3 regions of the Paenibacillus sp. AR247 genome follow, and region 3 is predicted to be linked to each of the others. Evidence: riboswitches for the same ligand, from Rfam matches in the RefSeq annotation. Region 3 holds a riboswitch; each other region holds the start of a gene.
The links. Region 3 has a riboswitch for cyclic di-AMP ahead of CPT76_RS34045 (hypothetical protein). Riboswitches for the same ligand answer to the same signal wherever they lie in the genome.
Positions count from the first base shown of each region.

Region 1: it holds a riboswitch for cyclic di-AMP, as region 3 does, so the genes downstream of both, CPT76_RS06215 (3D domain-containing protein) here and CPT76_RS34045 (hypothetical protein) in region 3, are expected to answer to the same signal.
Region 2: it holds a riboswitch for cyclic di-AMP, as region 3 does, so the genes downstream of both, CPT76_RS25670 (C40 family peptidase) here and CPT76_RS34045 (hypothetical protein) in region 3, are expected to answer to the same signal.

Region 1 covers NZ_PCZT01000006.1:264,704-274,513, forward strand. The annotation lists partial or broken gene CPT76_RS06185 (alpha amylase C-terminal domain-containing protein) at 1-282, shown strand, start outside; gene glgA (glycogen synthase GlgA) at 299-1,729, shown strand; partial or broken gene CPT76_RS06195 (alpha-glycosidase) at 1,838-3,584, opposite strand; gene CPT76_RS06200 (transporter substrate-binding domain-containing protein) at 4,052-4,861, shown strand; gene CPT76_RS06205 (ABC transporter permease subunit) at 5,031-5,507, shown strand; gene CPT76_RS06210 (amino acid ABC transporter ATP-binding protein) at 5,494-6,216, shown strand; cyclic di-AMP (ydaO/yuaA leader) riboswitch at 6,455-6,607, shown strand; gene CPT76_RS06215 (3D domain-containing protein) at 6,611-7,270, shown strand; gene CPT76_RS41245 (polysaccharide deacetylase family protein) at 7,344-7,724, opposite strand; gene CPT76_RS41250 (polysaccharide deacetylase family protein) at 7,699-8,187, opposite strand; gene CPT76_RS06225 (NADH:flavin oxidoreductase/NADH oxidase) at 8,459-9,481, shown strand; partial or broken gene CPT76_RS06230 (PspA/IM30 family protein) at 9,727-9,810, shown strand, end outside.
Region 2 covers NZ_PCZT01000017.1:29,930-40,648, reverse strand. The annotation lists gene motA (flagellar motor stator protein MotA) at 1-767, opposite strand, end outside; gene CPT76_RS25690 (hypothetical protein) at 1,113-1,406, shown strand; gene CPT76_RS25685 (4a-hydroxytetrahydrobiopterin dehydratase) at 1,593-1,898, shown strand; gene CPT76_RS25680 (c-type cytochrome) at 1,855-2,253, opposite strand; gene CPT76_RS25675 (GNAT family N-acetyltransferase) at 2,419-2,907, opposite strand; gene CPT76_RS25670 (C40 family peptidase) at 3,129-3,620, opposite strand; cyclic di-AMP (ydaO/yuaA leader) riboswitch at 3,624-3,763, opposite strand; gene CPT76_RS25665 (C40 family peptidase) at 4,141-4,608, opposite strand; cyclic di-AMP (ydaO/yuaA leader) riboswitch at 4,613-4,750, opposite strand; gene CPT76_RS25660 (hypothetical protein) at 5,073-5,711, opposite strand; partial or broken gene CPT76_RS25655 (M1 family metallopeptidase) at 5,722-7,710, opposite strand; gene CPT76_RS25650 (YwhD family protein) at 7,863-8,372, shown strand; gene CPT76_RS25645 (DNA-3-methyladenine glycosylase) at 8,503-9,168, opposite strand; partial or broken gene CPT76_RS25640 (transglycosylase domain-containing protein) at 9,426-10,719, opposite strand, start outside.
Region 3 covers NZ_PCZT01000025.1:249,090-259,808, forward strand. The annotation lists gene CPT76_RS34025 (Nramp family divalent metal transporter) at 1-602, shown strand, start outside; partial or broken gene CPT76_RS34030 (HAD-IC family P-type ATPase) at 611-1,288, opposite strand; gene kdpA (potassium-transporting ATPase subunit KdpA) at 1,305-2,984, opposite strand; gene kdpF (K(+)-transporting ATPase subunit F) at 3,054-3,131, opposite strand; gene CPT76_RS34045 (hypothetical protein) at 3,273-3,662, opposite strand; cyclic di-AMP (ydaO/yuaA leader) riboswitch at 3,800-3,972, opposite strand; cyclic di-AMP (ydaO/yuaA leader) riboswitch at 4,094-4,304, opposite strand; gene CPT76_RS34050 (glutathione peroxidase) at 4,615-5,109, shown strand; tRNA gene CPT76_RS34055 (tRNA-Leu) at 5,182-5,264, opposite strand; gene CPT76_RS34060 (urease accessory protein UreF) at 5,516-6,175, shown strand; gene CPT76_RS34065 (helix-turn-helix domain-containing protein) at 6,265-6,621, opposite strand; gene CPT76_RS34070 (PAS domain-containing protein) at 6,870-7,487, shown strand; gene CPT76_RS34075 (MarR family winged helix-turn-helix transcriptional regulator) at 7,690-8,073, shown strand; gene CPT76_RS34080 (MFS transporter) at 8,083-9,300, shown strand; gene CPT76_RS34085 (AraC family transcriptional regulator) at 9,599-10,438, shown strand; gene CPT76_RS34090 (amidase family protein) at 10,668-10,719, shown strand, end outside.

The DNA of each region.
Region 1 (9,810 bases), on a different contig from region 3:
CCTTGGCATGAACAAACGTGCAGTCTGGAATTAACGCTACCGCCGCTCAGTATGCTGATATATAAAAGGGAGCAGCCCCGTACGAAAAAGTCGGTCCCGGGTAAAGAGAGTAAGCCAAGCAAGCGGAGTGCCGCGGCAAAGTCCGGCAAATCCGGAGAAACCACCCGGGTGTCGGCGTCCAAAGCCAAGGAAGGGTTAGAAATGCCTACTGCAGAGACAAAGAAAAGATCGGGCAGAGGCACCGGAAGTAAACCGGTGACGGAACGGCCCGCGGATCAATGAATAGGAGGCAGGAGAGATGAAAGTCATATTTGCAGCAGCGGAATCGACACCGTTTATTAAAACAGGGGGACTTGCCGATGTAATCGGCGCCCTGCCCAAAGCGCTCAAGCGAAGCGGCGCGGATGTGCAGGTCATTTTGCCCAAACATAAAGGGATACCACAGCAATTTAGGGATGAAATGCAGCATCTCACGGAAATAAAAGTGCCGGTCGGCTGGAGAAATCAATACTGCGGCATCGAAAAGCTCGTGTACGACGGCATTCCGGTATATTTTCTCGATAACGAATACTATTTCGGACGGGACAGCGTGTACGGATACATGGACGACGGCGAACGCTTCGCCTTTTTCAACCGGGCCGTGCTTGAAGTGCTTCCGCTGATCGGTTCCGAGCCGGACGTGCTCCACTGCCATGACTGGCATACGGCGCTTATTCCGGTTTTGCTGCAGGCACACTACCGCCATAACGAGTACTACCAGCACATCCGTACCGTGTTTACGATACATAATTTGCTGTACCAGGGAATTTATCCTTACGAGGTACTTAGCGAACTGCTGGAGCTGGGGCACCAATATTTTACGCCAGAAGGCCTTGAGTTTTACGGAAACGTCAACTTTATGAAAGGCGGGATCGTCTACGCCGATCACGTGACGACGGTGAGTCCGACCTACGCCAGGGAGATTCAGACGGCCCACTACGGATATGGGTTGGAAGGGCTGCTGTATTCGCTCGGTGACCGGTTGAGCGGGATCGTGAACGGAGTAGACACGAAGAGCTACAATCCAGCTAACGATGCGAGCCTCTACGTAAAATACCGGTCGAACCTGGCGAAAAAGAGGGAAAACAAAGCGGGGCTTCAGCAGGAGCTCGGCTTGCCGGTTAAGCCGGACGTGCCACTGATTGCAATGGTAACCCGGCTGGTGGAGTCCAAGGGGCTGGACCTCGTGACGCGGGTGCTGGACGAAATGCTGGATCACGACGACTTCCAGTTCGTCTTGCTCGGCACGGGCGACTCCGCCTACGAGCATTGGTTCCGCGAAGCGGCAGGGCGTCATCCCGACAACATGTCGGCGCAGATTACGTTCAGCGACGCCCTGTCACGCAAAATATATGCAGGCAGCGACATGTTCCTCATGCCGTCGAAGTTCGAGCCATGCGGCATCAGCCAGCTGCTGGCGCTGCGGTACGGCAGCATCCCGATCGTTCGCGAGACCGGGGGGCTGAACGACACCGTGCAGTCTTACAACGAGTTTACGGGCGAGGGCAACGGTTTCAGCTTCACGGCGTTCAACGCCCACGACATGATGCATACGATCCACCGCGCGGCAGCGTTTTACCAGCAGCCGGAGCATTGGAGCAAAATCGTGAAGAACGCCTTTGCCGGGGATTACAGCTGGAACATGTCCGCCAAGGAATATATGGACATTTATGAACGCGTCACCGTTTGAGCAAACGGAGCTGGTCCAGGCCGGCTCCGTGGTAATACCCACAGCGGCTAAGAATCCATTTGGAAAAAGCCTTCCGGAATTCAGGCTTTTCGTTATGAAGAAACCGATTTATTTGGTTAGATTTCGGTACAAAATCCGGTACCCGTAAGGGTCCAGACTGACATTCATCGTTCCGTTCTGGGTAGGCACCTTGTCGCCCGATAAGGCGTCCTTCCAGTCGTTCGTAACCATCGGGTGGGACAGCACTTGCGGCTTGTCAGTGTTGTTCATCCAGATGGTGAAATGAACCCGGCTGTCCATGCGCTCGTAAATAATGTTGGGATTGCCCGGTTCCGCCTTCAAAAAGCGGAAGCGGCCTTCGCGGAGCGCTTGTTTTTTTGCGAAGACCGATGAGCAGCTTGTAAAAATCGTACAGCTCGCGGTCCTGCTTCTTCGGATCCCACTCCATGCATTTACGGCAGTCCGGATCGCCGCCTCCGGTGAGGCCCACCTCGTCGCCGTAGAAGATGCATGGCGTCCCCATGAACGTGAACAGGAAGACGACCGCCAGCTTCATCCGGCGCTTATCGTGCCCGACACGTGTCAAGAGGCGGGGTGTGTCATGGCTGCACAGCATGTTGAACACCACTTCGTTCGTCTGCTGCGGATAGCGCATTAGGATGGTGCCCATTTTGTTGGCGAACGTCAGTCCGTCCATGCCTCCGTTGAAAAACTCCAGCACCTTGTCGGCAAAAGGGTAGTTCATGACAGAGTCGAACTGATCTCCGACCAGCCAGGCCAGGGAATCGCTCCACACTTCCCCGACGATATATGCGTCCGGATTGGCGTTTTTGACGACCATGCGGAAGTCCCGCCAAAAATGGTGGTCGACCTCGTTCGCCACGTCCAGCCTCCAGCCGTCCAGCTTGATTTCCTTGATCCAGTACTCGGCAACGTCCAGCAAATACTGCTTCACCTCGGGATTGGCCGTGTTGAACTTCGGCATATTGCCGAAGAAGCCGAACGTGTCATACGTGGCGATCCCGTTCTCAACCCGTGCCGGAAACTGGTTGATATGAAACCAATCGGCATATTTGGACTTTTCCCCATGCTTCAGGACGTCCTGGAACGGTGGAAACTGTTCGCTGCAGTGGTTGAACACGGCATCGAGCATGACGCGGATCCCTTTGCTGTGACAGGCTTCCACGACCTGCTTGAGCAGCTCGTTATCCCCAAAATGCGGATCAACCTGCCTATAATCGACGATGTCGTATTTATGGTTCGACGGCGACGTGAACAAAGGTGTGAAATATATCGCATTAATGCCAAGATCGAGTAGGTCGTCCAGGTGATCCAGGACGCCCTGCAGGTCACCGCCGAAGAAATTGTCCGTTGTCGGCTGTCCTCCCCAAGGCTGTGTGCCTTTCGGATCATTGCTTGGATCCCCGTTCGCAAAACGTTCGGGCATAATTTGGTAAAAAATTGCATCCTTTGCCCAATCCGGCACCTTAAACACGTCGATCTCATGTATGTAAGAAAATTCGTAATAGCCGCCCGTCGGCGCCGGACAATTTCGGTACAGCCCGTTGTCGAGCATGTAAATCGTTTCTTTGCCGGAAGTGATCCGGAACGCATAGCTAAGACGCTTGTATTTAGGCAGCACGGCAGCTTCCCAATAATCGAACATATCGTCGGTCGCGGCTTTTTCCATCGTAATTTCAAAATAGGTCGAATCCCAGTCGTATTTGTCTCCGGTCATCGCAACTACCGTATCCACGTCATTTCGTTTGGTGCGGACACGCAGATGTATCGTCTTCGGATCGTATGCATAGGCCCATTTGTCCCGGGGGACATGGTATAAAGCTTCCAGCAGCATGACTACACCTCCACTAAATATCTAGCTATTTAATACCTCATTCCCGGAATGATGAACCATGGCTGCCGCCTTAATCTGACGTTTCGGTGAACTTTTTGCGTAGGAGTCCCCATTGCGTGTAATTACATCATAAGAAGCTTTTCTTTCAAAGGGTGCAGGTTTTTGAAGGGATTTATGCATCCATATGAGGAAGGAGACGGGCTTTGAAACGGTAAATACATATTTATTCCGAAAAAGAGGGGGAGTGACTAAAAGAAACAAAAGAACTAGGAATAAATGGAATTAAAAAGCTGTAATCCGCCTTATCTTGGCTATTTTGAAATGTATTGACCACTGTATGAAAATGTCATTGCATAATCATGCATTTTTATTGTATGATTAGAACCGTGGTTTTTCGGGCTGGGCCGGATACGGATCATGCCTTTGAACAACAATAAGTATCATTGAAATGGACAGGAGAGATAGATATGAAAAAATGGGGTATTCTAACGGCATGCATTCTGCTGGCAGGCTCCCTGCTTGCCGGATGCGGAAGCAAACCTTCGACTGAGGGCGGCACGGCAGCGGGCGAAAAGCCGGCCAGCGGCAAGACAATCGTGCTTGGAACAAGCGCGGACTTCCCGCCGTACGAATTTCATAAAATGGTGAACGGCAAGGACCAAATCGTCGGCTTCGATATCGAAATCGCCAAGGAAATCGCCAAAGACATGGGGGCGCAGCTTGAAGTCAAGGATATGAGCTTTGATGCGCTTCTCGGCGAGCTGTCCACCGGCCGCGTAGATTTTGTCATTTCGGGCCTTACACCAAACGAAGAACGCAAGAAACAAATCGATTTTTCGAACAACTACTATAAGGCGGAGCAGGCCGTTGTCGTCAGAGAGGCTGACAAAGACAAATACAGCACGATGAAAGCTCTGGAAGGAGCTTCGCTCGGCATTCAGAAGGGTTCGATCCAGGAGGACATCGCCAAGACGATTCCGGGCGCGAAGATCACCGGTCTGGGCAAAATTTCCGACATCGTACTGCAGCTGAATTCGAGCCGCGTGGATGCCTCCATCATGGAGAAGCCGGTTGCCGAAGCATACATCAAGAACGTCAAAGGTCTGGTAATTGCGGATGCGGTTCCTGATTATAAGGAAGACGGCTACGCGATCGGGATCAAAAAAGGTAACACTGAGCTCGTGAACCAAATCAACAAAACGCTGGACCGTCTGAAATCCGAAAACAAGATTGAGCAGTACGTTGCCGAAGCGAGCGATTTGGCTGCACAGAAATAGAGGTTAAGCTGTCTGCTCTCATTTTATACATCGGATAAAATAGCGAAGCGAATTCGCTATTTTTTCTGTTCAATGATGGGTACCTTGTTTCAAATATGTCCCGATCTGTTGTATACAGGGAAAGGATGGGACAGGCAGGTATGATGACAAAGGAGGTTCTTGGGTCTTTATGAATATGTTCTCCGTTTTTTGGGATTACCGGACGTATTTTGCGACAGGTATCCAGTATACACTGCTCCTGGCGGCCATCGGCGTCATATGCGGCTTCGTGCTGGGCATTATTATATCCTTGATGCGGATGTCCCGCTTTTGGCTGCCGAAGATGATCGGTTCGGTGTGGGTGGAAGTTCTCCGCGGTACCCCGATGGTTGTTCAGCTGTTTATTATTCACTACGGCCTCGTGGCCTTCAAAAGCGTGCTGCCGGCCATCGGTAACGAGTTTATTACGATTATCAAGGAATCATCCATCGTATCGTTTATCGGCGTCACCGACTTGATGTACCAGTCGGGGGCTATCCAAGGGATTACGTATGATTACCTCAGTCCGCTGCTGGTCATTGCAGCCATCTACTTCATTATGACGTTTACCTTGTCCAAGCTGCTGGGGGCATTTGAAAGGAGGCTGAATACAGATGATCAGCGTTAAAGATTTGCGCAAATCGTTCGGCAAGCTGGAGATTCTGAAAGGGATCGACATCGACATCGCCAAAGGCGAGGTCGTCGTCGTGATCGGCCCCAGCGGCTCGGGAAAAAGTACCTTTCTCCGCTGTTTGAATCTGCTCGAAACGCCTACAGGGGGACAGATCACGTTTGAAGGTGAGCCAATTACGGACAAACGCCACAACATCAATGCCACACGCGAAAAAATGGGCATGGTGTTCCAGCATTTCAACCTGTTCCCGCATAAATCGGTGCTGCAGAACCTCATGCTGGCGCCGGTTAAGGTGAAAAAGCAGCCGCCGGCCGAGGCGGAACGGATTGCCCTTGACCTGCTGCGCACGGTCGGATTATCCGACAAGAAGGATGCGTATCCGTCCCAGCTGTCAGGCGGGCAGAAGCAGCGGATCGCCATCGCGCGGGCGCTGGCCATGCAGCCCCACGTCATGCTCTTTGACGAGCCGACTTCGGCGCTGGACCCGGAAATGGTCGGCGAAGTGCTGGAGGTCATGAAGAAGCTCGCAGAGGGCGGCATGACGATGGTCATCGTAACCCATGAAATGGGATTTGCCCGGGAAGTCGGCGACCGGATCGTCTTTATGGACGGCGGACAAATTGTCGAGCAGGGGACGCCTGCAGAAGTGTTCGGTAACCCGCAAAACAGCCGCACGAAAGATTTTCTGAGCAAGGTCCTTTGACAAAGAGCCTGCATCTACAAATGATAAAGCCCTGGACGAGAATATTACTCATCCAGGGCTTTTTTTGTACCTTTTCATGAATAAATCGTTAAAATGAATGAAGATGTTGTAACTTTTTTGAAAGGGATTGAGCCGTTGCTCCCTTGATTAAGTCAGCTAACAACTCTATATAAAGCCTGATATTTCGAGGCTTTTGTATTGGTAACATTTTCATGCGCACAGGTTACAAAATTGTGATATATTTGTTGAGCCGAAACTTTTAAGGTAAAGTGCGGGGGATGTAATTTGTGTACATAGTACGCTTGGGGTGAATCGCACCAACAGGGCGTAGGGTTGTCTCCTCAATCCGAATCCGACAGCTAACTTCGCAGGCATCACGACTTAAGGAGGAACCATGAAAAGATTTAAAGGAATCAAGACACTTGCAGCCATCATCGGCATTTCTCTGGCGGTACAGACGGTACCCACGTTTGCGGACTCGGTCCATGTAGCGAAGGATGGAGACACCTTCTATACACTATCTAAACAATATAGCGTTAATTTGAATCAACTGATGAATGCAAATCCGAATGTACAAGCAACCAATATTTATCCGGGCCTGAAATTAAACGTTCCCGGAGCAAGCACAGCCAAGGCATTTGCCGCAGAGGACAGCGGCTCCATCATCACGGCTGCTTCCCTGAACGTCAACGGCGATGACAAAGTCGTGGAAGCATGGGGTAAAACCTTCGATTACTCCAAAACGCTGGACGTCCGAGCTACGGCATATTCTTCCGCAGCTAGCGAAAACGGCAAGTGGGGCGCAGTGGACTACTTCGGCAACCCGCTGAAGCTGGGCACGATCGCGGTTGACCCGTCCGTTATTCCATTGGGAACGAAAGTGCTCGTTACCGGTCACAGCTTCCCGGGCCTTCCGAAGAAAGCCTTCGTAGCGACAGCTAAGGATACCGGGAGCGCGATTAAGGGGAAACGCATCGACATTTTCGTACCGGGCAGCCCGGAAAGCGTCAGTGCCTTCGGGTTCCAGGACGTTGAGCTGTATTTCATTAAATAGTTCAAGCTATTCATAACAACACGGAAAAACCGGCTTTTGTACGAAAGCCGGTTTTTTTTGTACGCTCAGCGCGTTACTTGTCTTTTGGAACGTGAAGTAACCTCGGCAGCGTGACGAACGAATAACCTTTATTTTTCAATGTTCGAATGATGTCCGGAAGGGCATCGATCGTACCGCTGAGATTGGACGTGGTTCCGCCTCCCGCATGCTGAAGAATGATCGAGCCTTGCCCAACGGTGGACAGCACGTTGCGCTTGACCGCTTCCTTGCCGATTCCTTTCCAATCCAGCGAATCGACGTTCCAGTTTACAATTTTGTAGCCCTGCTGCTTGGCCCAGCGCAGTTGGCGTTCCGTGATGTCTCCATAAGGCGGCCTGATCAGCTTGGGCTTATAGCCGACGATGCCGTAAAGCGTGTTCTCCGTCCGCTTAATCTCGGCTACATATTCGTCCATCTCCAATTTGTGAAACACGGGGATGATTATAGGAGTGGTTTCCGATCACATGTCCTTCACGGACGATGCGCTCGACCAGCTCGGGATGCTTCTTCGCCCGGCTGCCCATCACAAAAAAGGTGGCTTTAATATGATGGGCTTTGAGCACATCCAGGATCTGAGGAGTAAACCTGGGATCCGGCACGTCATCAAAGGTTAGGGCCACCTCTTTGACGCGCGGACCGTGAATTTTAAACGTTTCGGGATATTTTTTGATCAGCTGGCCGAGCGTAAGGATCTGCTGTTCCTTCCGCTTTTCTTTCGCCTCCCGGCTGCTGGTTTCCCGTGCAGGTTCGGAACCTGACGGATGTTTCGGGGGTTCACCGCCTTGAGCGGCGGCTGCCGGCCACCCGGACTGCCAAGGACAGATCAACAACAAAATCAGCAGGGAAGACAGCAATGTGCATAACAGCTTCTTTTTCATCCGTCTCGACTCCTTTCCACCGCGGACAAACAGCGAAAACATGATTATCCTTGTTATGTCCATAAGTTGATGCAATTATGTTGCTTTAAATCAGATGCTGGGCTACATTTTCATATCGTTCTGCAAAGCGTGTATAATAGAACTGATGGATTACGGTCGCTGCACGTTGGCCGTAACCGCGAGGTATGGACAATGAGCGGCGGCGCTGCAATCATATAACCCTGTTGTCATATAGGCTTAATCACATACAACATAAAGGAGACACGAAGCAATGGCAGATCTATTTACACCTTATGTACTTAAAGGATTATCTCTGAAAAACCGGATTGTTATGCCTCCGATGTGCCAATATTCGGTACAGGCTGAGGACGGGATCCCTAACAATTGGCATTATGTCCATTATGTATCCCGCGCAGTCGGCGGAGCCGGATTGATTATCGTAGAGATGACGGGGGTTCATCCCGACGGACGGATTACGAACCGGGATACGGGAATATGGGATGACGGGCAGATCCCTGCTTACCGCAAAATCGTCGACGAAGTGCACGCCCATGGCGCAAGGATCGGCATCCAGTTGGGCCATGCCGGCCGCAAGGCGGAAGACGCGAACCCGCCTGTAGCTCCATCGGCCATCCGTTTTGACGAGAAATATAAAATTCCGAGAGCTTTGTCCACCGAAGAGGTCCAGAGTCTGGTTACCGCCTATGGGGAAGCGGCCCGGCGCGCGGTGGAGGCCGGCTTTGATACGGTGGAGATACACGGCGCTCACGGCTATTTAATCCATCAGTTCCATTCTCCGCTGACCAACCGAAGAGACGATGCGTATGGAAAAGACCTGGCTTTGTTCGGAGAAGAAGTCGTTAAAGCCGTCAAGAAGGCGGTCCCTGAAGACATGCCTGTTCTGATGAGAGTGTCAGCCAAGGAGTACGTGGACGGCGGTTATGACGTCGATTACTGCGCGGAAATCTGCCAACGATACCGGGATGCGGGCGTGGACGTATTTCATATTTCCTCCGGCGGTGAAGGTCATATCGGATCGAACGGCGGACCGAAGGCCGGCTCGGGGTACCAGGTGGAATTGGCGGAGCAAATGAAGGCAAAGCTGGATGTGCCGGTAATCGCTGTCGGCCGCTTGGAAAATTACGAGGAAGCGCAGCAGGTGGTGCTGGAAGGAAAGGCGGATCTGGTCGCAGTCGGCAGAGGCATGCTGAAGGATCCTTACTGGGCGCTCCATGCGGCTCAAGAGCTGAACGGAGAACAGAAAATCCCGAAACAGTATTTGCGCGCTTTTTAACGAGGCATTGCGGAAATGAAGCTAATCAAGCATTCACAACAAAACGCTGGAGTCAGATCGGTTGGATCGGCTCCCGCGTTTTTTTAAACGGTAAACATAGCCTTGAATGAAGGCTCATTGCTGCTATATTATGGAAGATGAACAAACCCAAAAAAAATTTTGGCGATTTTTGAAACGGTCCTAAAACTGCTGCGTAAAAGAGTATCAAGAAGAACACATTAACCTTTCAGGAGGAACAAGAAACCATGGCTATTTTCAAAAGACTGCGCGATTTAACAATGTCCAATATTAATGCGATTATCGATAAGGCAGAAGACCCGATCAAGATG
Region 2 (10,719 bases), on a different contig from region 3:
TCATTCATTTGAGCGCGCTCGGAAGGGGTTAAGAAGACGGAGAGCTTCTGGCTGATCGCAATGGTGGATACGCCGGATTGAATCGACAGCAGTCCTTCCACCATCATGAGCTTGAGCTCCACTTCTTTTTTGGACAGGCGTTTCAGCTTATTGGCGATCGGGTGCCACAGGACATAACCGGTAAAAATACCGAGCAGCGTCGCAATAAAGGCCGCGCCAATCGCGTGGGCCAGCTCGGCCATATTCTCCATCTTGGTCAGGGCGGCGATCAGGCCGACGACGGCACCAAGCACCCCGAGGGAAGGAGCATACATACCGGCCTGGGAGAAGAGCAGGGCACCTGCACGGTGACGCTCTTCCGTCGCCGCAATATCTTCCATCAAGACGTCGCGGACGAACTCCTGGTCGTTACCGTCGATAATCATGCGCATACCGTTGCGCAGGAAGGCGTCGTCGATTTCTTCGACCTTGGTCTCCAGAGCGAGGAGGCCTTCCCGGCGGGTGATGGAGGCCCACTCCATGAACAGGGTGATGAGCTCTTGACGCTGCATGAGTTTTTGTTTGACGAAGGTCATTTTTAACAGCTTTGGGAACTTTTTGACCTCAGACATCGGAAAGCCGATAAACAGCGTAGCGGCGGTTCCGGCGAGAATAATGACATAAGCGGCGGGCGTCAGCAGGCTGACGATCGGGGCGCCCTTCAGCACCATGCCGACTAGGACTGCAACCACACCGAGTATCAGGCCAACAATCGTTGAAATTTCCATTGCACACCTCATCCATGAGAAATAGAATTGAATCCTTTCGGAATCGACCGCGTTTACATCCTTGCAACATGGTCGCTTTCACAAAAAACGGTTTATATTATTTATCGACACCATTCTCTTTTTTTTTAAGGGATATTTTCCGGTATAATGAAATGACAAGGTTCATCTGTCCTACAAAATCAAGTCCGAGCAGCATACCGTGAAGGGAATAATCACAGCACAAACGGGTGACGAATGGCCCACTTGAGACCCTGACACAGGGGCGCATGGAGCAGGGCATTCACCATTCACAATAATCGCTTATAGATCGTATGAGTAACTAAACTTCGATATGGAGGGAATGGCATGGGTGTTAAGCATGGTCGTGACTATGACGGCATATTGACCGATTTGACGGCAGCTGTCGGGGAAATTCCGGACAGTTATTTATTTTTTGAAATGGCGGAGCAGGATTGGATGCAGCTGGGCATCGAAGAGAAGCGTGAGGTGCATGAGGCGCTGGCGGAGGATTTGTTCTATGCGCTGGGAGCCGAACCTGTCATCACCGTTGGAAGCGGTATCGTGATGTATGACAAGGACCATCACCGGATCAACCTCTTGATCGGCGACGAGGAGCTGACCGTAGTCTCACTGATATAGTCCCTGGGGCCGGATGGATTTTTTAAACCCGTCCATGGTAAGATATTATTCGTATGTACTCTCCTTGGAGAAGCATGATTACATTCAGGGATGAATACAATGGGTAAAGGTTTTTCGCCCGAGCATACATTAATGACACATCCTGGTGAACCTCGGGGATGTTAGGTTTCAGGGAGGAACGGAAGAATGGTATATACGCAAGAAGAAGTAGAAACGCATTTGTCTAAGCTGGAAGGCTGGGAGCTTGAAGAGGGCCGCTGGATCGTGCGCAAATACGTTTTCTCCAATTTCATGAAGGGCATTTCCTTTGTGGATGAGGTTGCGGCCATTTCAGAGGCTTTTGGCCACCACCCCTTTATTACGATTGATTATAAAAATGTGACGCTGCGTTTGACTTCATGGGATGAAGGCGGGATTACGTCCCTGGATGTCAAGGAGGCTCACCAATTTAACGAACTGTTTGAAAAAATGCGTTCCGGCGAAAAAAGGTAACGAGAATAATGCAGCAAATAAAAACACGCTCGATCTCTTCAGCTTTCAACTTGTCTTTAAAGGATGGCATGCCGCCTTTACCTTTAGTGATAATGGTGTAAATCTCTTCAGCGGACAGTTGGCTTCCGATCTTTTGAAGGTTCGGGCCTACGGCACCCTGAAGCTGATCCCCGTGACAGCTAATGCAGCCCTGTGCTTTAATCGTAGATTCGGCCGCTGCGGCGTCCATCGTAACTTCCGGCATGGTCGGCTTCTCTTCTTCCGCCACCTGCTCTTTGCCTGGAAGCGTAAACATGAGCACAATTGCCATAACCACTGCGATCGTTAATACACCGCTCATGATCCATTTTTGCATCCGTTTTCGTCCTTTCTATGTAAACTGTCATTCTTCATTCCTTCATTATAACGGAACAAGCCATCACATCAAATAGTTTGTGTCAAAAAAGCAAACGAATCCAAACTTGGGGCCACCAAAAATACACAAATTTGTACCATTTTTATGATGATGGAATTTTCAAAGTTAGATCCCTTCATAGACCATACAGTGAAACAGCTGTTCACCTTCAGGGGTCAGCTTGGGGTAGGTATCAGCGATAACAAACCCCGACTTCCCGTAAGCCCGGATGGCCCGCTTATTCCATGTGTGCACTTCAAGGTCGATTTCGTCCCCAGGCCGTTTTTCCCGGGCTGCGCCGACCACAGCCTGCATAAAGCTCTTACCCAGCCCCTGGCCGCATAAATCAGGCCGCATGCCAACACCAAGCCGGGTCACGCCTGCCAAGGGAAAGAACTGCGCGAACCCGCACAAGGTATGTTCAGCATCCAGGACGGACACATACTGGCTTTGCCTCACCTCAGGATCACCAAATTCGACGCCAAGCGCCTCCATCTGATCCCACGGCAGCCAGCCGTATAAATCGTATGGAGGTTCGTACGCCCAACCGCAGACGGTCTCAGCATGCTCCCGGGTCATGGGAACGATCATGAAGCTCTCATGTTGGAGGTTCATGTGCAGATCTCCCTTCCAGACCTCCCTGTAGGATTTGAACATTAGAGAAAAAATATTCCGGATTGCCGCAGATATCTGTTTAATTCCGGAATATAGGGGTAAATGAGGAGTAGCGGGCGGGAATGGAAGGGTTACCCATTTCTGTCCGCAAAAAATCCCGCAAAAGGAGATTTCGGCAAAAATCTCATTCTACGGGATCTCGTACCCTTGCTTTACCTGCATTACTGGACGTCATCTACGTCCTCGGAATCGACGGCGGCGGTTTTGTATTTATCCGTACTCATGATTCGTTTGGCGCCAACGTAGCGGTTGACGTAGTAGCTGTCGCTCAGAGAGCTGATGATCACACCGCGAGAAGTGGAGGCATGTGCGAATTTTCCGTCGCCGACGTAAATTCCGACATGGGATACTCCGGCTCCCGATGTATTAAAGAATACCAAGTCGCCTGCTCTCAGATCACTGCGGGATACGGCCGAACCCATGCTGAACTGGGATCCAGACTGATGGGGCAGATCGATGCCCAATTGATCAAATACGTACATTGTAAATCCCGAGCAGTCAAATCCGCTTGTTGTGGTTCCGCCCGTTCTGTACTTGGTTCCGATCGCACTGTCGATCACTTTATCCATCTTGGAATCCGCGAAAGCGCTTCCTGTGCCGACCGTGAGCACGATGGCGAAACTTATGACTGCTGCTGCAAGTTTCTTCTTCAAGTAAAATACCCCTTCCGGCGCCTGCGAGGTTAGCTTAAGGATTCGGTAGAAGGCCCCCTATGATCCCTCTGAAGCAAGATCAATTCACCCATAACTGGTTCCCCCGCTTTCCTTAGTGTGAGGAAATTCGGCATGAACTTTTTACACTATGTATAATTCCCTGTTACTTCTTATTCGTTCGCAACTTTGTGTCAGGTAAAGATTACAAAGTTGTTACTATCGCTGGGACTATTGTAACAAAGGAATCGGACTTTGGCAATTGTTTCTAACAGAAAAAGAAGATTTGTAGGAAAAATTATAGGAAATGATGTTTATTTGTTGGACGAGTGGGTAAAAGAAATGACAAGGGTGGAAAAAACAGGAGAAAATCGTGGACTTACTCGTTTAAAAAATTTTTTTGAAATGCTGTTACCTTTTCGGTGGTTCGTACGTCTAATAAGTAACAACAAACCCGCGGGGCGATTTCGGCAAAAATCAGCGGCGCGGGTTGTTCTGGATATGCATTGTTTTCGAGAGATAATCAATTGTAAACCGCAGCTTGGTATTTGGCCGTACTCATGACCCGTTTGGCGCCAACGTAGCGGTTGGCGTAGTAGCTTTGGCTCAGTTTGCTAATGGTAACGCCTTTCGAAGAGGACGCGTGCGCGAATTTTCCGTTGCCGATGTAAATGCCGACATGGGAAACGCCTGCGCCTAGGGTGTTAAAGAAAACAAGGTCTCCTGCTCTCAGCTGGCTTTTGGAAACAGCGGTACCTGTTTTATATTGCGCAGCCGATACACGCGGGAGGGTTAACCCCAGCTTTTGGTACACGTAACGGGTAAAACCGGAGCAATCGAAGCCGTTCGTAGTTGTTCCGCCGGTTTTGTAAGAAACGCCGATCGTGTTGTTAACGATGTGATTCAGAGATGAATCCGCAAATACGCTGCCGGTGCCCATGGAGAACGCAAGTGTAAGGCCCAGCGCTGCGGCTGCCAACTTCTTCTTCAAAAAAATAAACCCCTTCCAATGCCTGCGAGGTTAGCTTAAGGATTCGGTAGAAGGTCCCCTATGATCCCTCTGTAGCGAGATCAATTCACCCAAAATTGGATCCCCCGCTTCCTGGTGCCCGGGAATTCGGCTCGTGATGATTGCACCGGAAATGGACATGCTGACAAGTTACCTATAATCGTACATACCAATCAAATGAACGGACAAATGATGAAATCAGTTACAGCAAAGTCAAAATCGTTACAGCAAAGATTACAAAGTTGTTACTAAGTTCGTACTCGGATTATTTTAACAGAGGATTTATACTTTGGCAAATGGTTAACAATCATTTTACAACAAAAACCCCGCCTCTTTTCAACAGAAAGAGACGGGGTTCTTCTTTTATCAGCGGATTAAAGTGATGACAAAATTTTAACTATTCCGAAATATTTTTTTTCGTACGGTTCATTTGCTGATGCCACAAATCATATTGGGAGGAGCGCGCTTCGCAGGCAGATCCAGAGCGAGGAGAACATGCTGGTTCCACCGGTTTTGCCAAACTGCATGAACAGAATCATCTGATGGACGATGTAGCAGTACAGAAGCCAGACTGCAATGTACGGGATGCAGTGAAGCAGCTGGGCATGGTTTTGGATCGCGCTGAGCAGGATTGGATACATCTTCGGGATCATCCAGTATAACGGAGCGGCGATAAGCACCCATTCGATCAGGTGAAAAAGAAACACCGTTTTGCCGTGCAGCTTCATGCCCTGGAAGAAAAACAGTCCGCGTTCCCCCTGATGCTCCCGGTGCAGGCCATAGAAGATGCCCGCGTGGATAAAAGGGGTCAGCAGCATGCGGAGGGCGACCATCCCCAACAGAACCCACAGGTAGGTATGCACGGTGCTGCTTTGGGTTAAGCTCATTTGTCCCTCCACATAATAGAGGACTTGGCTGAGTTCGGTCGGCGGGGGATCGGGATACCGCATCAGCAGCGGCACGACCGCCGAATCGATCAGACGGTACAGGAAGTAGCCCCAGAGCAGCTGGTACAGGAACATGATGATCATGACATAAAATTGGTCTTTGACGCTTTTCCAACCGTTAACAATATAGGATTTCACTGCTCTCACCTCACCAGGACAGACTTCCAAGCAGGGTTTCAATCAGCTTGGTAATGCTTACGTTCCAGCGGAGGAGCACTTTATGATCCATGTCCGCCTTCAGGTAGTTGTTCACATGTTTGTTTTCCAGCACGATCGTATAGCCGGGATCGATCATGGCCCAGGCCAGCGGGGAGCTGTATGTCAGCTTGAACTGGGTGCTGGCGTTCTTTACGTCCCAAACCTTTTTGATCTGATGCCCGTCCGTAAACGTGAACAGAATCGGCACCTGCGGCAGATCGCCGCCCTTTTTGCTGACCTTCACCATAGAATCATACCGGGGCTGCGCCGAATCTTTATCCTTGCGCACCGTAATTTCGTCGACCGAAAAATCCGCCATCTGGCTGCCGTATACATATTGATCGAAGAAGGTTTGCCACGACTTGCTGGTTACCTGCTCGACCACCTTTTGAAAATCAGCCGTGGCAGGATGTTCGAAACGGTATTTCTTCGCATAGGTGGACATGATTTTCTTCATGGTCTGGGCGCCGGTCAGCGTCTCCATTTCTTTCAGGACCATCTTGCCGCGGTAATACACGTTCAGTGCATATTGATTCTGCGACGTATATTTCCAGGCGTCCTGGGTCAGCGGCGCAGGTGAAGCGATGAGCGAGGACTGAATCGGCAGATTGGGGATGACGCCGTATTCCTGCTCCATCAGCTTATCCTCAGCATAGGAGGTGAAGCCTTCGTCCAGCCAGGCCTCCTCGAACTCGTTGCTGGCGATCATGCCGTAGAAGTACTGATGGCCGATTTCATGGATGACGGTCCGCTCGAGGTCGTAACCCGGGGAGTCGTCCTTGGCCCCGAAGGCCGTAAATCAGCGTTGGATACTCCATGCCGCCTGCCCCGTTGCCTGCTTCGGGCGGAACGACGATAGATAGAGTGGAATACGGATACTTCCCGTACCATTTGCTGAAATATTTAAGCGCGGCCTTGGCGGCGTAGAAGTAGCGCTCTTTCAAATCCTTGTGGGCGGGATCGAGATACAGCTTGATCCGGACCCCGGGCACCTCCGCTGAAGAGAACGGCTCCTCGGCGACGATAAAGTCGGGGGATGCGGCCCAGGCAAAATCATGTACGTCGTCGGCGTAGAACTGATAGATCTTCTCGCCGTTCTTGATCTGTGAGTTCTGTACCGGGAAACCGGTTGCGGCCACCGTGTAGTTCTTCGGTACGTGAATGCGGACGCTGTAAATGCCGAAATCGGAGTAGAATTCCGAATTTCCGTGGTACTGGTGCAGGTCCCAGCCCTCGCTCGTCCGGCCTCGCGTTCCCACGGGCTCGTAGACGGCGATTTTGGGGAACCACTGCCCGGCCATGACAAAGTTACCGGCGGTCCCCATTCGGGCGAAGATTTTGGGCAGTTGGACTTCGAATTGCATGGACAGCGTGATGCTTTCACCTGGTTTCACCGGCCGCGGAAGACGCACCTTCATCAAGGTCTTGTCCTTCGTATTGCCGTCATCCGGCTGCACGTATTGAATCCGGTGCATCAGCGACAGACCGTCGGCAGTCTTCATCGCAGTCAGTGTCATGGACCCAAAGCCGTCGGCAGGCATCGTGTCATTGCGCAGCTTCCCGCCTGATTCCTTCATAAACGTCGTATCCATGGAAGCGAAGGCGTTCGGATAGAGGTGAAAATACAGCTCGTTTACCGTTTTTTGCCGGGATGAGTCCAGGTCAGGGTCTGGGTTCCTTTAATTACCCGGCTGTCCGGATCAAGGGTCGTATCGATGTGATATTCCACCACCCGCTTGCTGAGCACCTCCGCGGTCGGCTGCTGGACGCTCTCCATCGGTGACGGAGGCTTGTAAGCCGCTGGAGGCTTGGCCTGATCCGGAGCGTAGGAAGGCATGGACTCGGGCGAATCCTTAAAGACGAACCACAGTGTTCCCGTAATCAGGAGTACAAGAACGAGAAAGGATAAAAAGACGAGTTTGGCGCGTGCTGGGGCCATATACGAATACCTCCCGTTGACAAGCATCTACAGCATGTATATGTTGGCTTTCCAGCGATTATTAGTTAAAATAAAATTAAGTTGGACGGGTATCCACAAATCGCGGAGGCGCAGCGCAGCGTTTCTGTTTTCAAATAGGAGGAACATCGGAAATGGACAACAAGGAACAGGTAGGCAAGAAGCCCATCGCACTGAATATCGTCAGCGGCAAGAGCAAGCACAAGATGGGTTTTGGGGCAGGCTCTATCGATCTGAACAACATTTCTCCGGTCATTATCGACCGCGGCGAAGCCGTCATCGATATCGGAGCAATGCACGCCAAGAGCAAGCCGGAGCGCCGCATTCGCTTTACGCCGAACCGGGAGGAAGTCCCGAACGGACGCCAGGTGTGGATCGTATGGGTCGCGGTGGACCGGAACGAGGATGGACAATTCTACGGCGGTGCCACGGCCAGTGAGATGTGGATCGATGAAGAAGAGAGACGGGGCTGGAAAATCCTTGCCGATCACGTGAACCGGATGGATGCCGCGCTGAAGCGGAAATTTATGCTGGACGAATTGGGATCTGAGGAAAAGACGCTGCTGAAGAACCTGCTGGTGTCGCATAATGAGCAGTGGTGGGAAGCTTCGCCGGATGAGCTGAAGAAGGCGCTGGAGGTATAGCGTAAATCGCGGGCTCTTCTCGTTATAAGAACAAAGGACCTGTTCCTGCTGACGGATGTATCGATCCGTGGGCAGGGCAGGTCCTTTTTTGCATGGCATGAAGGGACAGGGTCTCGTGTACAGTACGGAATTAACCCCTTAGCGAAAAAGGCAGCGGCTCAGGGGCTTTGACCGACACGTACGGATGGCCGTCGATATAAAACCGCCACGGCTTGAGGGCGTACTCCTCCGCGTAATCAATATTGATCCGTGGAGACTGGATGATCGGGAGCTCATCAGCCCGGTCGCCGGACTCAAGCCGCAGCGGGCTGTCCGCATGACCGAGCGCGCAGCCGTTCAGGCTGCGGTCGATCCGCAGCGCGCGGCACAGCTTGCCGGGGCCGTTGCACAAGTTGGCGGCTTTGCCGGAGACGCTGCCCCGGTACCGGCGCATCAGCTCGGCGTCATGCCCGCTCAGCGGCTCCACCGCCCGGATGAGCACGGCCTGCGGTTCGTCCGCATCGCCGACGACAACGTTGACGCAGTGGTACATGCCGTAGATCAAATACACGTAGGCCAAGCCCCCGGCGGCAAACATCGTCTCGGTCCGGGCGGTGCGCCGGTTGCCGTAGGCATGGCTCCCTTTGTCTTCGGCGCCGCCGTAGCTCTCGGTCTCCACGATCCGGCAGCGGATTTCTCCGTCTTCGGTCTCCCGGACCAGCGTCTGGCCGAGCAGGCGGGGCGCGGCTTCCAGCGCGGTCATGGCGAGAAGCGAGGGGGAGATCAGCTGGCCGCCCTCGTTACCCCGGTTCATCATCAGGATCACCTCTTCGGGTTAGTTCATTCTATATATATAACCGGAATTCAGCGCGAAAGGCAAAAGGTAACCCTGCAAAGCATGGCTTGAATCCTTGGTCCGGTGTATCGGGCTCCCTGGGAGAGGGGGCCGCCAAACCGATGCACTTCAATAGAAGGAAAAAAAAGGGAGCGGCTTTACCGGCTCCCTTTTTCAAATATGGTTTTCGGGCAGTACTCAGCCTAGTCTAGCCCCCGTACCTTTATAACGCGCTGCGTTTAGTCAGTCAGCCACCGCTTAAAGTCGGACCACCAGGAGTGTTCTTCGGCCTTGTTCTTCACGTCCGGTTGTTCCTTCTCCCCGCCGTGAAGCGAGCAGTATTCGGTCGGTTCCGTACCTGCGATGAATACTTCAAGCTTCTTGTTAGGACAGTCGGCCGTGGCGAGCTTGCCGGATTCTTCATCAATGTAGACGCTGACGACGCCGCTCGGAATCGTGAAAATTTTGGGCGGTACGTTCTCCAGCGCCTTCTCGGTGTACTGGGCAAAAATGGGCGCTGCCCGGTGGGCGTCCGTCGTCGTAATCGTTTTGCCCTTGTCAAAACCGACCCATACGGCGGTCGCAAGCTCCGGCGTATACCCGACCAGCCAAGCGTCGGTATCGGTCGTTCCGGTTTTGCCGGCCACGGGACGCTTCATGATGGAGGATACGCGGTTACCGGTCCCGCCGGATTCAAATACGCTCTCCATCAGATGCGTCAGCACGTAAGCCGCCGCCGGATCGACGACCTGCTCGCCGGCGGGTTTGGGAGCCTCGTAGATTACCTCGCCGGCGGCATCGGTAATCTTCAGCACGGCGACCGGCGGGATCCGCTTGCCATTGTTGCTGATCACCGCAAAGGCGGACGCCATTTCGAACGGGCTGATCGGCGAGGTCCCGAGCGCCAAGGAGGGGACGGACTCGAGCGGGCTGACGATGCCGAGCTTGCGCGCCGTGGCGATTACGTTATCCGCCCCGACCTTCAGCATCGTATTGACCGCGTAGATGTTGTCCGAGGCCGCGATGGCCTGCTCCATATTAATCTCGCCCAAATATTTGTCTCCATAATTGCTGGGCTGATACGTTTTCCGGTTGTTGTCGTAGTGAAACAGGGTCGGTTCGCTGTTAAACGTCGTGAGACCCGTCATCGTCTTTGAAGACAATGCTGTTAAATACATAATCGGCTTGAAGGAGGAGCCGGGCTGGCGCGTCTTGGCCAGCGCGTGGTTGTACTGGCTCTCCTTGTAGTTCTTGCCGCCGACCATCGCTTTGACATAGCCGCTCCGCGGGTCGATCGACACGAGCGCGGTCTCCAAATCGCTGGCTGAATCCATGCCTTTGGCCACCGCCTCCTCAGCCGCGGCCTGGGCATGCGGGTCCAGGGTCGTATAAATGTTAAGACCGCCGTGATCGAGCATATCCTCGCTGATGCCGAGCTGGCTGGTCACCAAATTTTTTACATAATCCCGAAAATACGGCGCCGTCAGGTTGGATTTCTGCTGTCCCTGCGGTTTGATCGCCAGCTTCTCGGCT
Region 3 (10,719 bases):
GGCAGTACGAAAACACCGACAAGGGCAAGCGGGAAGCCATCAAATTTTCCGTCTGGGATTCGACGATTGCGCTGACGCTTGCCCTGTTCATCAACGCGGCGATCCTGATCGTCTCGGCGGCGACATTCCACAAGGCGGGGATGACTACGGTCGCCGACATCAGCGATGCGTACCATCTGCTGACGCCGCTGCTCGGAACGACGCTCGGAAGCATTTTGTTCGCCGTCGCCCTGCTGGCATCGGGCCAGAACTCGACGCTGACCGGCACGCTCGCCGGACAGATCGTCATGGAGGGCTTCCTGAACCTGCGGCTGCCGTCCTGGCTGCGCCGGCTGATCACCCGGATGATCGCCATCATCCCGGCGGTCATCGTGACGGCCATCTACGGCGAGAGCGGCACCGAGGATCTGCTCATTCTGAGCCAGGTCATCCTGTCCCTCCAGCTGCCGTTTGCGGTGGTTCCGCTGGTCAAGTTTACTAGCGACAAGAAGCTTATGGGCAAATTCGTCAATCCGGTTTGGGTCAAAATATTGGCCTGGGTCGTGACGGCATTTATCATTGTCCTGAATGTGTACCTTCTGGTTCAGACCATTTTCGGTTAATTGCGATGGACACTAAAAATTGTAAGCATCGTGTTAAGTGCAATTTCATTAGGTGTTTTCTGGCGCGCCGCCCCTTCGACCAGGGATATCATCCGGTCCAGGAACGATTCGCCTGGATCGCTTTTGATCATCACCTTGATCTGGTCACTGACGACCCGGGTTCCCCCGGTGACCGAGCTGAAATCGCCGCCGGCTTCTTTGATCACCGGTGCCGATTCGCCGGTAATCGCCGATTCGTCAACCGATGCCAGCCCTTCGATGACTTCCCCGTCACCCGGGATCATCTCGCCTTGGGAGATGATGACGACATCGCCTTTGCGCAGCTCGGCTGAGCTGACGACCTTGATCTCGCCGCCAACGATTTTGTTCGCCGTTGTGTCTTTTTTGCTCTTCTTGAGCGTATCGGCCTGGGCCTTGCCCCGGCCTTCCGCCAGCGCCTCCGCGAAATTCGCGAACAGGACGGTGAAGAGCAATATCAGAAACACGGTCAGATTAAACCCTATCCGTCCCCCGGTATGAAAATAAGAGGGAAAAAGAACCATCAGCAGCACCACGAAGGTGCCGACCTCCACAACGAACATGACCGGATTTTTCATCATTACGGCCGGGTTCAGTTTCATAAAGCTGTCTTTCAGCGCCTGTTTGGCAATGCCGCCAGACAGCATGCTTTTGCGTTGTCCGCTCATGACTTGCTCCACCTCTTTAGTTAAGTGTTAAAAATTCGGCGACCGGCCCCAAAACGAGAACCGGAAGGAACGTCAGCGCCCCGATCAGCAGCACGGTTCCGGTCAAAATGCCGGCGAACAGCTTGTTGTCGGTCCGGAAGGTGCCCTGAGTCTCGGCGACCTTCTGCTTCACCGCCAGCGAACCTGCAACGGCGAGCAGCGCGATAATCGAAATATATCGCCCGAGGAGCATCACCAGACCGGTGCTGACGTTCCAGAATACGGTATTGTCCGCCAATCCCTCGAACCCGGAGCCGTTATTCGCCGCCGAGGAGGTGAACTCATAGAGCGACTGGCTCAAGCTGTGATACGAAGGATTGGAGAAGGTGTCGGTTCCCAGGTGCGTCATAAACGAAATCGCCGTCGGCGCAAGAATAATGAAGGGATGCATCAGAATCGCCACCGCGATCAGCTTCATCTCCCGGGCTTCGATCTTCCGCCCCAGAAATTCCGGCGTCCGGCCAACCATCAGGCCGCAGATAAATACGCCAAGGATCGCATACATGATCATATTGACGAAACCGACCCCCTTGCCGCCGAACACGACGTTCAGCATCATTTCGGCCAGAGGCGCAAGTCCCCCCAGAGGCGTCAGCGTATCATGCATGTTGTTGACCGACCCCGTCGTTGCGGCGGTGGTGACCGTCGTGAACAACGCGGACTGCGCGATACCAAAGCGCACCTCCTTGCCTTCCATGCTGCCGGCCGAGCTGTTGATTCCCAATTGGTTGATCAGCGGGTTGCCGGCTTTTTCCGCGAAATACGTCAGGCACAGGAACGCTACGAACAGCGTCATCATGACGCTGAAAATCATCCAGCCCTGCTTCTTGTTCCGGGCGAACCGTCCGAACGTGTAAGGCAGCGACGCTGAAATCGTCCACATGCTGAGAATTTCGATCACGTTGGTCAGCGGGCTCGGGTTCTCGAACGGATGGGCCGAGTTGACGCCGAAGAAACCTCCCCCGTTCGTTCCGAGGTGCTTGATCGATTCCAGCGAGGCTACAGGACCCAGCGGAATCTGCTGCACGCCGCCTCCCAGCGTTTGCACGGCCCGCATCGGCTCCAGCGTCTGCGGCACTTTGAGCCCGACCAGCACCAGGGTCACGATGAGGGCGAGCGGCACGAACAGGCGGACATGCGCCTTGATAAAGTCCTCGAAGAAGTTCCCGAGCCCCTCACCCCTGCGGGTGATGCCGCGCATAAAAGCAATCGCGATAGCCAGGCCCGAGGCTGCCGAGGTAAACATCATCATCGTGATGACGATCATTTGGCCAAAATAAGACATGCCGCTCTCTCCACTGTAATGCTGGAGGTTCGTGTTCGTCATAAAGCTGATGACCGTGTTGAAGGACAGGCTCGCCTCCATATTGCCGATGCCGCTCGGGTTGCCCGGCAGGGCGCCCATCGTTCGGAGCAATATATAGCTGATCGCTACCAGAAAGATATTTGTTGCGATCATGCTGAGGGCGTACTTTTTCCAATTCATGCTGCCCAGCTGCTTCAGCCCGATGATCCGGTATAGAACTCTTTCCACGCCGCCAAAGATCCGGTCCGTCCGATTCGGTTCATTGGAGAACATATGATATACGTAAGTGCCTACCGGCTTCACGAGCAGCAGGAGCACAAAAATCACGATACAAATTTGCAAAATATCCAAGGTTGGCTTCCCCCTCTTACGAGCATGTTCTGCTTTGGCCCCTTGAGGCTTACAGATTTAAAATACCGGTCAAAATTTTTCCGGATGGATCAAGGCGTAAACCAAATAGATAAAGACAAGCACGGCGAATGCTCCAACGACAATCATTGGTCTTTGCCCCCTTCTTCCACCACTCGGCCGCACCAATGAAGAAATAACAAGAACACGCCATAAGTGGCAGCGAGTGCAAGTATCATATATACATCCATCATCGTTTCCGGTCTCTCCTTTACATGGTTAGAATCATCTTTATTTTAGTAAAAATCCGACTTCGCCGTTTAAGGTATAAATGATGTGATCTGCACCAAGCCCCCGGTAAATGCCGGGTGAGCTGCCCCTCTGCGTAATGACATATACCGGTTCCGACGTCCAGGGACGGCAGATTTGCAAATAGCGGCAGGTCAGGTTGAGGCTGCTTTCAAACAGAAAGATTTTGCCGACCTCTATTTCGGGAACCACCCAATCCTCCGCGTGATTCGTATTCAGCCGGATGATCCGCTGCACCCCCATTTTTCTCAAGAGGCGTTCCTCCCGGGCACTGTTGGTCAGAACGGCAAAGGGCCTCTTCCAATACATCAGCAGCTTGATAAAATTGCGTCCCGCCTCGTTCGGCGCGGTCACAATGACGACGTTGTCCATTTCAAAGGCTCCTCCTGTGCGGCAGCCGCGAATACGCAAAAGAAGCCGCAGGGAAAGAAGGACCTTTCCCGCGGCTTCTTGAATGTGGACGAATATAAATAGGATCGTCCTATATTCAACATGCGCACGACAAGTGCTGCCTCTCCCGTTACGCTGACGAGGTTAGCTGTCGGATTCGGGCGTGAGAGTCGCCCTACCTTCCGGTACTTATCGTACCGGAAAGATTCACCCCGGCGGCTTCCGTTCCAGGCGGCCGCTGTGGTTCCCCCGCTCCCGGCCGTTTCCGGCCGAAATTAAGCGTTATTGATAAGTGTATTTGATTGTGATGAATGCTCTCTTTTGTTCCAGTAAGCTAAAAAAGGGTAAAAAAACACAGAGGCCAGCTGATCCCCCTGTGATCCGAAGGTTTATTCGGGTCGCAAGTTTCATCATTCCTCTCTCAAACGGCGCTTACGAGGTTAGCTGACGGATTCGAGCGGTGAGAGTCGCTCTACCCGGCCGGATCCATGGCATCCGTAGCCGGGATTCACCCCTGCGGCTGGCTGCAGCCCCCCGACTCTCACACCGGTTCGCTGCTCCATGGCACGCGTTTGGTTCCCCCGATTTCCGCGCTTTTTTGCGGAAACTCAGCGATTAGTAATGGAAACTGTATTGAATACGCTCTGAATCATACACCCGCTCCTTCCAAGCTGTAAAGGCAGTCTAAAAATCATGAACCGCGAATTTTGGAACATTCAGGACCTTATTAGCGCTTACATTTTGGCTTTTTGACTTCTACCTCTTCCATGCTCCCGATTTGGCGCATTTATGAAAACCAGGTCATTCAGGGACACTGGCTCGCAGGAATATCCGCATTGACATTACAGTTCAATCGTTTAAAATTAAATTGTGCGCTTGGTAAATGCTTCGGCTGGATGATGATTCATAGCAGCACAAAAGGAGGAGGATGGCAGTGAGCGTCTACGATTTTCAAGTGAACACGCTGCGCGGCAAAGAGGTATCGTTAAAGGAATATGAAGGTGACGTGCTGCTGATCGTGAACACGGCCAGCAAATGCGGATTTACGCCGCAGTTTCGCGGGCTGCAGGAGCTGTACGACGAGTTCCGCGACCATCATTTTCAAATTCTCGGTTTTCCGAGCAACCAGTTTGCCAATCAGGAGCCAGGTACCAGCGAGGAGATCGGCGAATTCTGCCAGATGAATTACGGGGTCACGTTCCCGATGTTTGAGAAGATCGACGTCAAGGGCAGCAACGCCCATCCACTGTTTCAATACCTGACCAGGGAAGCGCCAGGTGTGCTCGGATCAAAAGCGGTCAAGTGGAACTTTACCAAGTTCCTGGTCGATTCCAAGGGCAGGGTCATCAAGCGTTACGCGCCCAAAACGACACCCGACAAAATCGAAAACGACATCCGCAAGCTGCTTGCATCCGGAAAAAGCGAATAGTGACACAACATGCCACAAAGCAAAAAAGCTTCCCTGGATTTCTCCAAGGAAGCTTCTTTCTGTGTTCATAGATGCGGTAGAGAGGACTCGAACCTCCACGGGCGTACGCCCACTACCCCCTCAAGATAGCGTGTCTGCCATTCCACCACTACCGCATATCCAAAGTTCATTTAGCGAACTTTTTATTATACACAAAATCATCCGAATTGTAAAGGGAAATGAATTAGAACATCATTTGTGTAATATTATATAACATTAAAACCACCTAATACAGTGAATAAGTCGCTCTAACATTGACAAATCATTATATTTATGTAATATTAACTTACAAATAATAGTGTTCGATGATTCCAATCTGCAATTCACGTCATATTTATTGTCATAAGATAATCTGGAGGTGACCGTGTTGAACGACAAAAGCACCAAACTGCTCGATTACGTGCAAACGCTGGATAACGACTTGTCGGTTGGAGGCTTCAGCCATGTGTTTGACCTCCAAACCCGAATTGCAGAAGGGCGCATCCAGAGCCAGGAAGAGCTGGAAGGGTTCATCCTTCATCCGATGACGAATCGCTTGGTCCGCCAAGACGGCGCGGCCATTCTGGCGATTTACGCAGCTGCCGACCAACGGGATATCCGTCAGATCGCCCGAATTGACCGGTACATCCTCGGAAGAATCGCTGCACATGAAAATGATGAAGCGGTGCGCCAACGGGGCAGAAGACTTTTGAAACTGGCCCAGGCTCTGTACCCCTGGCTCAATCTGAAGGTTCTTGACGAACTCGCGCAGAAGGAGCTGTCTCCCGTCTGCCTGGCCACGGCGCATGCCTATGTCAACTATCAGCTCGGGTCCAGCCGCGACCACACCGTTTATGGCTATATGCAATCTGCGGTCTGCACATGCATCCAGCTCGCTGCCCGCTCGCTAAGCATTCCGCCTCACGACGCCAAAGCGTTGGCCGGCAAATGGACGGCTGAAATGGAGCGCGCATGGACAGCGGAGAAAGACTCCCTGCCCACAGACCTTGTCAACATCCAGGAGAACGACTCCCATATCGCCTCGTGAACCCTTTACCAACACCACAAAGGCACTCCGCTCTGCCCTGCCGCAGCGAAGTGCCTTTTCTGTTCCCATGTATGTACTTGACCTTCATCTTACTGATCGCGGGACTGGTTCTTCCGGTATTCCACAAACTTGATGTACTCCTTGATAAACTCCTTCTCGTGATCGGATAGCGGCATTTCATTTAACTGCCTTCCGTTTTCCCACAAATAAGGATCCTGCTGCTCTTTCACCATATACGGCCCCGGTTCCTTACCCAGAATCAGCCAGTCAAGGCTGACGCCGAAAAAGCTCGAAATTTCGATCAATTTATTGGTGCTCGGGGTGGACTTCCCCCTTTTCCAATCTCCGAAATTCCCCGTGCTGATATTAAGCTGCTCGCAAAACGACTTTTTGGTCATCCCCTTCTGCTTAATCAATGCCTCAATACGTCCGTAAATGGATTGCATAAAAAACCGCCTTCCAGTCATGTCGCAAAAAAACGACGCATTTAAGTAATTTTTATGCTTGCAATATGACGCAAAAACGTGTATAGTATTCTTTATATTAGGAATTTCCATACCTATGGCTCTTATTGTATCATTAGTCCCTTTTCTAATCCAACCGCCCTGCAATCATTCACTTCATATCTGACCTTACCTTTCCAACGCGATTCGGGCCCGCTTATGACCAATACCAAGACAGGGAGCGACCGCTTTTGCACACACTCGACATTTCTTATCATGAATTGATCCATGCCATGAGGCAGTGTATTGCCGTCGTGGATGCCGGAGGAGTTATCATTTCAGTGAACCACGCCTGGATTCAAAGCGCATATGACGAAGGCGTCCCCCAATCCTTTAACTGGGTTGGTATTAATTTCATGCAAATCGCCGACGCCCTTTCGGGAGAAGACGAACAAGACCTGGACAGACTCCAGGCGGTTTTGCAGGGTATTTCTACATACTACAGGAACGAATTCCGATCGAGCTGCATCCAGCCCTCCCGCTGGTTTCAAATCGAGGCATTCCCGCTCCGGAACGGCGCCAGGGAGGAACCCCGGGGAATGATCGTCTGCCTGTCGGATATCAGCCGAAGCAAACAGCTCGAGAACGACTTGATGACCGCCTTATCCCAGATCCGCACTCTACGCGGATTGCTGCCCATCTGCGCTGTCTGCAAACGAATTCGCGATGACGATGACTTATGGAATTCCATCGAGAGTTTTTTGCAAAAGCATGCCCACACCGAATTCACGCACGATATTTGCCCGGACTGCATACGCCGGCTGTATCCCAAGTACTCGTCCATATTGGACACGCCTACTCATCAGTAGCTGCACCACCTCCAGTCTCTTCCCCAACAAAACACTTCTTCAAAATCATCGTCAACGCACCGCAGCTTTTTTTCGTTGACGTTCTTTGTTCATATCCATATAATTGTTATGACAATTATATTTTGAAGGAGTGTTTTCCCTGACCCGCTTCTCATCTTCGTCCCAAACGATCGGTTTCCGATACGGAAATATGTCCCGCAGAATGTCTTCTATTTTTGCAGGCCTGCTTAAGCCTTACGGCATCACACCCGAGCAATGGTCCGTACTGTACCAGGTTCACCTCCAGGAAGGCATTAACCAGAAGGAACTCGCGCTTCGCTCCGGCAAAGACCAGCCCTCCATCACCCGCATTCTCGATGTGCTGGACAAGAAAGAACTGATTCAGCGCAAGCCGGATCCGGCTGACCGCCGGGCTTATTTAATCTACGCCACGCCAGCCGTGCAGGAGCTGATGAAAGAAACGATCCCGATGGAGCTGAAGCTCAATGACGAGCTGATCGCCGGCATTACGGACGAGCAATTGGAGTCACTGAACCGCATCATGGATCAAATCAATAAAAATATAGACCGAATTTTAATGGAGTAGGAGTCACCTATGAACGACACCCGAGAGAAACTGTGGACACGTGAGTTTATTATGCTTACGCTGTGCAACCTGCTGTTATTTTTAAATTTGCAAATGATCGTATCCCCTCTGTCCGGCTATGTAAAAGAACATTTTCACGCCAGCGCCTTCATGGTCAGCATGTTTACGACCCTGTTCTCGCTGGCTGCGATCGCGGCGCGCCTGTATTCCGCCAAGGCTTTGGAGAAAGGCATCCGTAATCAAATCTTATATATCGGCCTTGCCTTAGCGCTGCTCGCCACCTTCGGTTACCTGTGGAGCGGCACGATGGCGCTGCTGCTGCTGATGCGGATCGTGTTCGGCGTTGGCTTCGGCATGGGCAGCACGACGCTGCCTACGATGGCATCCGGTATTATACCGGTCCGCAGGCTGGGCGAGGGAATGGGCTATTTCGGACTGTCGACAAGCATCGCCCTTTCGCTTGGACCTGTCATCGGGACGGCGCTTCTGGAGAACAAAGGGTTCGACACGCTGGTATATGCTACGCTAATCGTTATTACCCTGATCTTCCCGCTGGTCATTCCGCTGACCAAAAAGGTAAAACCGGTCGCCCCGGCCATTCCAAAAGAATTTACGGCGGTTCCCCAGAAGCAGGGCTTTCCGAAAGCGCTCCTTCTGCCCAGCCTGATGAACCTGCTGATGTCCATTACCTATGGCGGACTGCTCAGTTTTATTAATTTGTTCGGAAAAGAGGCCAGCCTCGCGAACGCATCGCTGTTCTTTCTGTTCAATGCGGCCGCCGTCGTGCTGATTCGGCCCATATCGGGCAAAATTTACGACCGCAAGGGGCATATCGCCCTGCTCATTCCGTCGGCGGTGCTGCTCATTGGAGGGCTATGGCTGCTGTCTTATGCCCATACCACCGGATTTTTAGCCTTGGCCGCTCTGTGCTACGGCCTCGGATTCGGCACGGTTCAGCCGACCCTTCAATCCTGGATGCTGCAGCAGGTTCCTCCGCAAAAGCAGGGACTCGCCAACAGTATGTATTTCAACTCGCTGGACCTTGGCATCGCCGTTGGAGCCATGATTTTGGGCCAGATCGCCCAATACTCGACTTACGGGGCAATGTACCGTTACGCATCCTTGTTCCTCGTCCTGTTCGTCATGGTATACGCATTCTATCTTGCCAAACGGGCCAAGAACAACAACATGCCAAACCGCGATACCGGAACGTCCACAACCGTATAAAGCCCCTTGGGCTTGATCGATTCAGCACCTTTCTGCACCTGGCAGAAGGGTGCTTTTTATTTCTTTTACAATCACAGCCATATACCCCCAGCCCACAGATCACTCTACTCCCTGTCGTTCCCCTGGGTTCCTCTAAAGGCTCTCCCAATGCATTAATGAAAATTACCACATAAATTAATGTCATGTTTTATAACTTAAAATGTTAAATATACTTTCAAATCTATCAATCGAGGAGTAAAATAGTCATATTATCTACCATAAGCCATATTCCTATTCCAATTCCGGGGGAGAGATTACGATGAACATGCCGGCCGCATCCACTGCCTTCGAGACGTTTATGCCCGTTCAGCCGGGCTTTGCCAAGCATTTTACCGATTACACAGAGTATTGCGACTTATTACCAGACACTCCGCTGCCTGTTCTGTTCTACCAATTCTCGGTCCCATGCGGCCACTCTGGACGCTGCCCCGTGCTGCCTGGGGGACATGTCGATATGTTGTTCCCGGTCGGAGGCTCCCCTGCCGATTCCTTGCTTCTCGGCAGCGTTCTTTGCCGCCGGGAGGTGCCGTTTCGTCCAGGCACGTTATACTTCGGTGTCCGGCTGCTTCCCGTCCCCCTCGCTCCTGCTTTTAAAATTCCGCTAAAAGAATTGGCGGACCGATCCACGCCGCTGGATCGCGCCTTATCCTTTCCAGCCGCCGCCATACAGCAAATACAGCAGGAAGACACCTCTTTCCATCGCAGAATATCCAGTTTCAACAGCGGCCTCCGTAAGCTGCTTCATTCCGGGCCATGCACTGCCGCTTCTGTACCATCGCACTTTTATCAGGCCATCCGGCTTATTTTTCAGTCCTGCGGCAATATCAGCATAACCGAGCTCTCTACAGCCATGGACTGTTCAACACGGAGTTTTCGCTCCCTGTTCGAGTCATACATTGGCCTCTCTCCCAAGCTGTTCTGCCAAATCATCCGGTATCAATCGGCCGTGGGCAGACTGCTGCATCCGTCGCGGGCGGCTTTTAACGACATTATTTCAGAGTACGGCTATTACGACCAGGCCCACTTTATCCACGAGTTCAAAAAATTCAGCAGCGAATGCCCAACCCGCTGGATGGTGCAGCTCTTGCGGAAATCGTAATCTAGTTATTTTTGCGTAAACTTTCCTGACACGACTTCCGTTTTATACAATTCATGTTAACTCTTCTTCAATATAATAGACTCCAATGACGGAGTGAAGGCATTCGTTTATCCCCAGTTTCTGCGGGTTCGTCCTCCATCCTGCGAAGTTTCCCCCGCGGAAATTTCAAACGATGCCTTCCTTCCGCCAAAAAGTCAGAATACATAACGCTGTATTGGAGGAGAACGACTTGAAGAGTTTTAAGAGCAATCTATTCACGGTTTTAATCGTTTCCGCTTTAT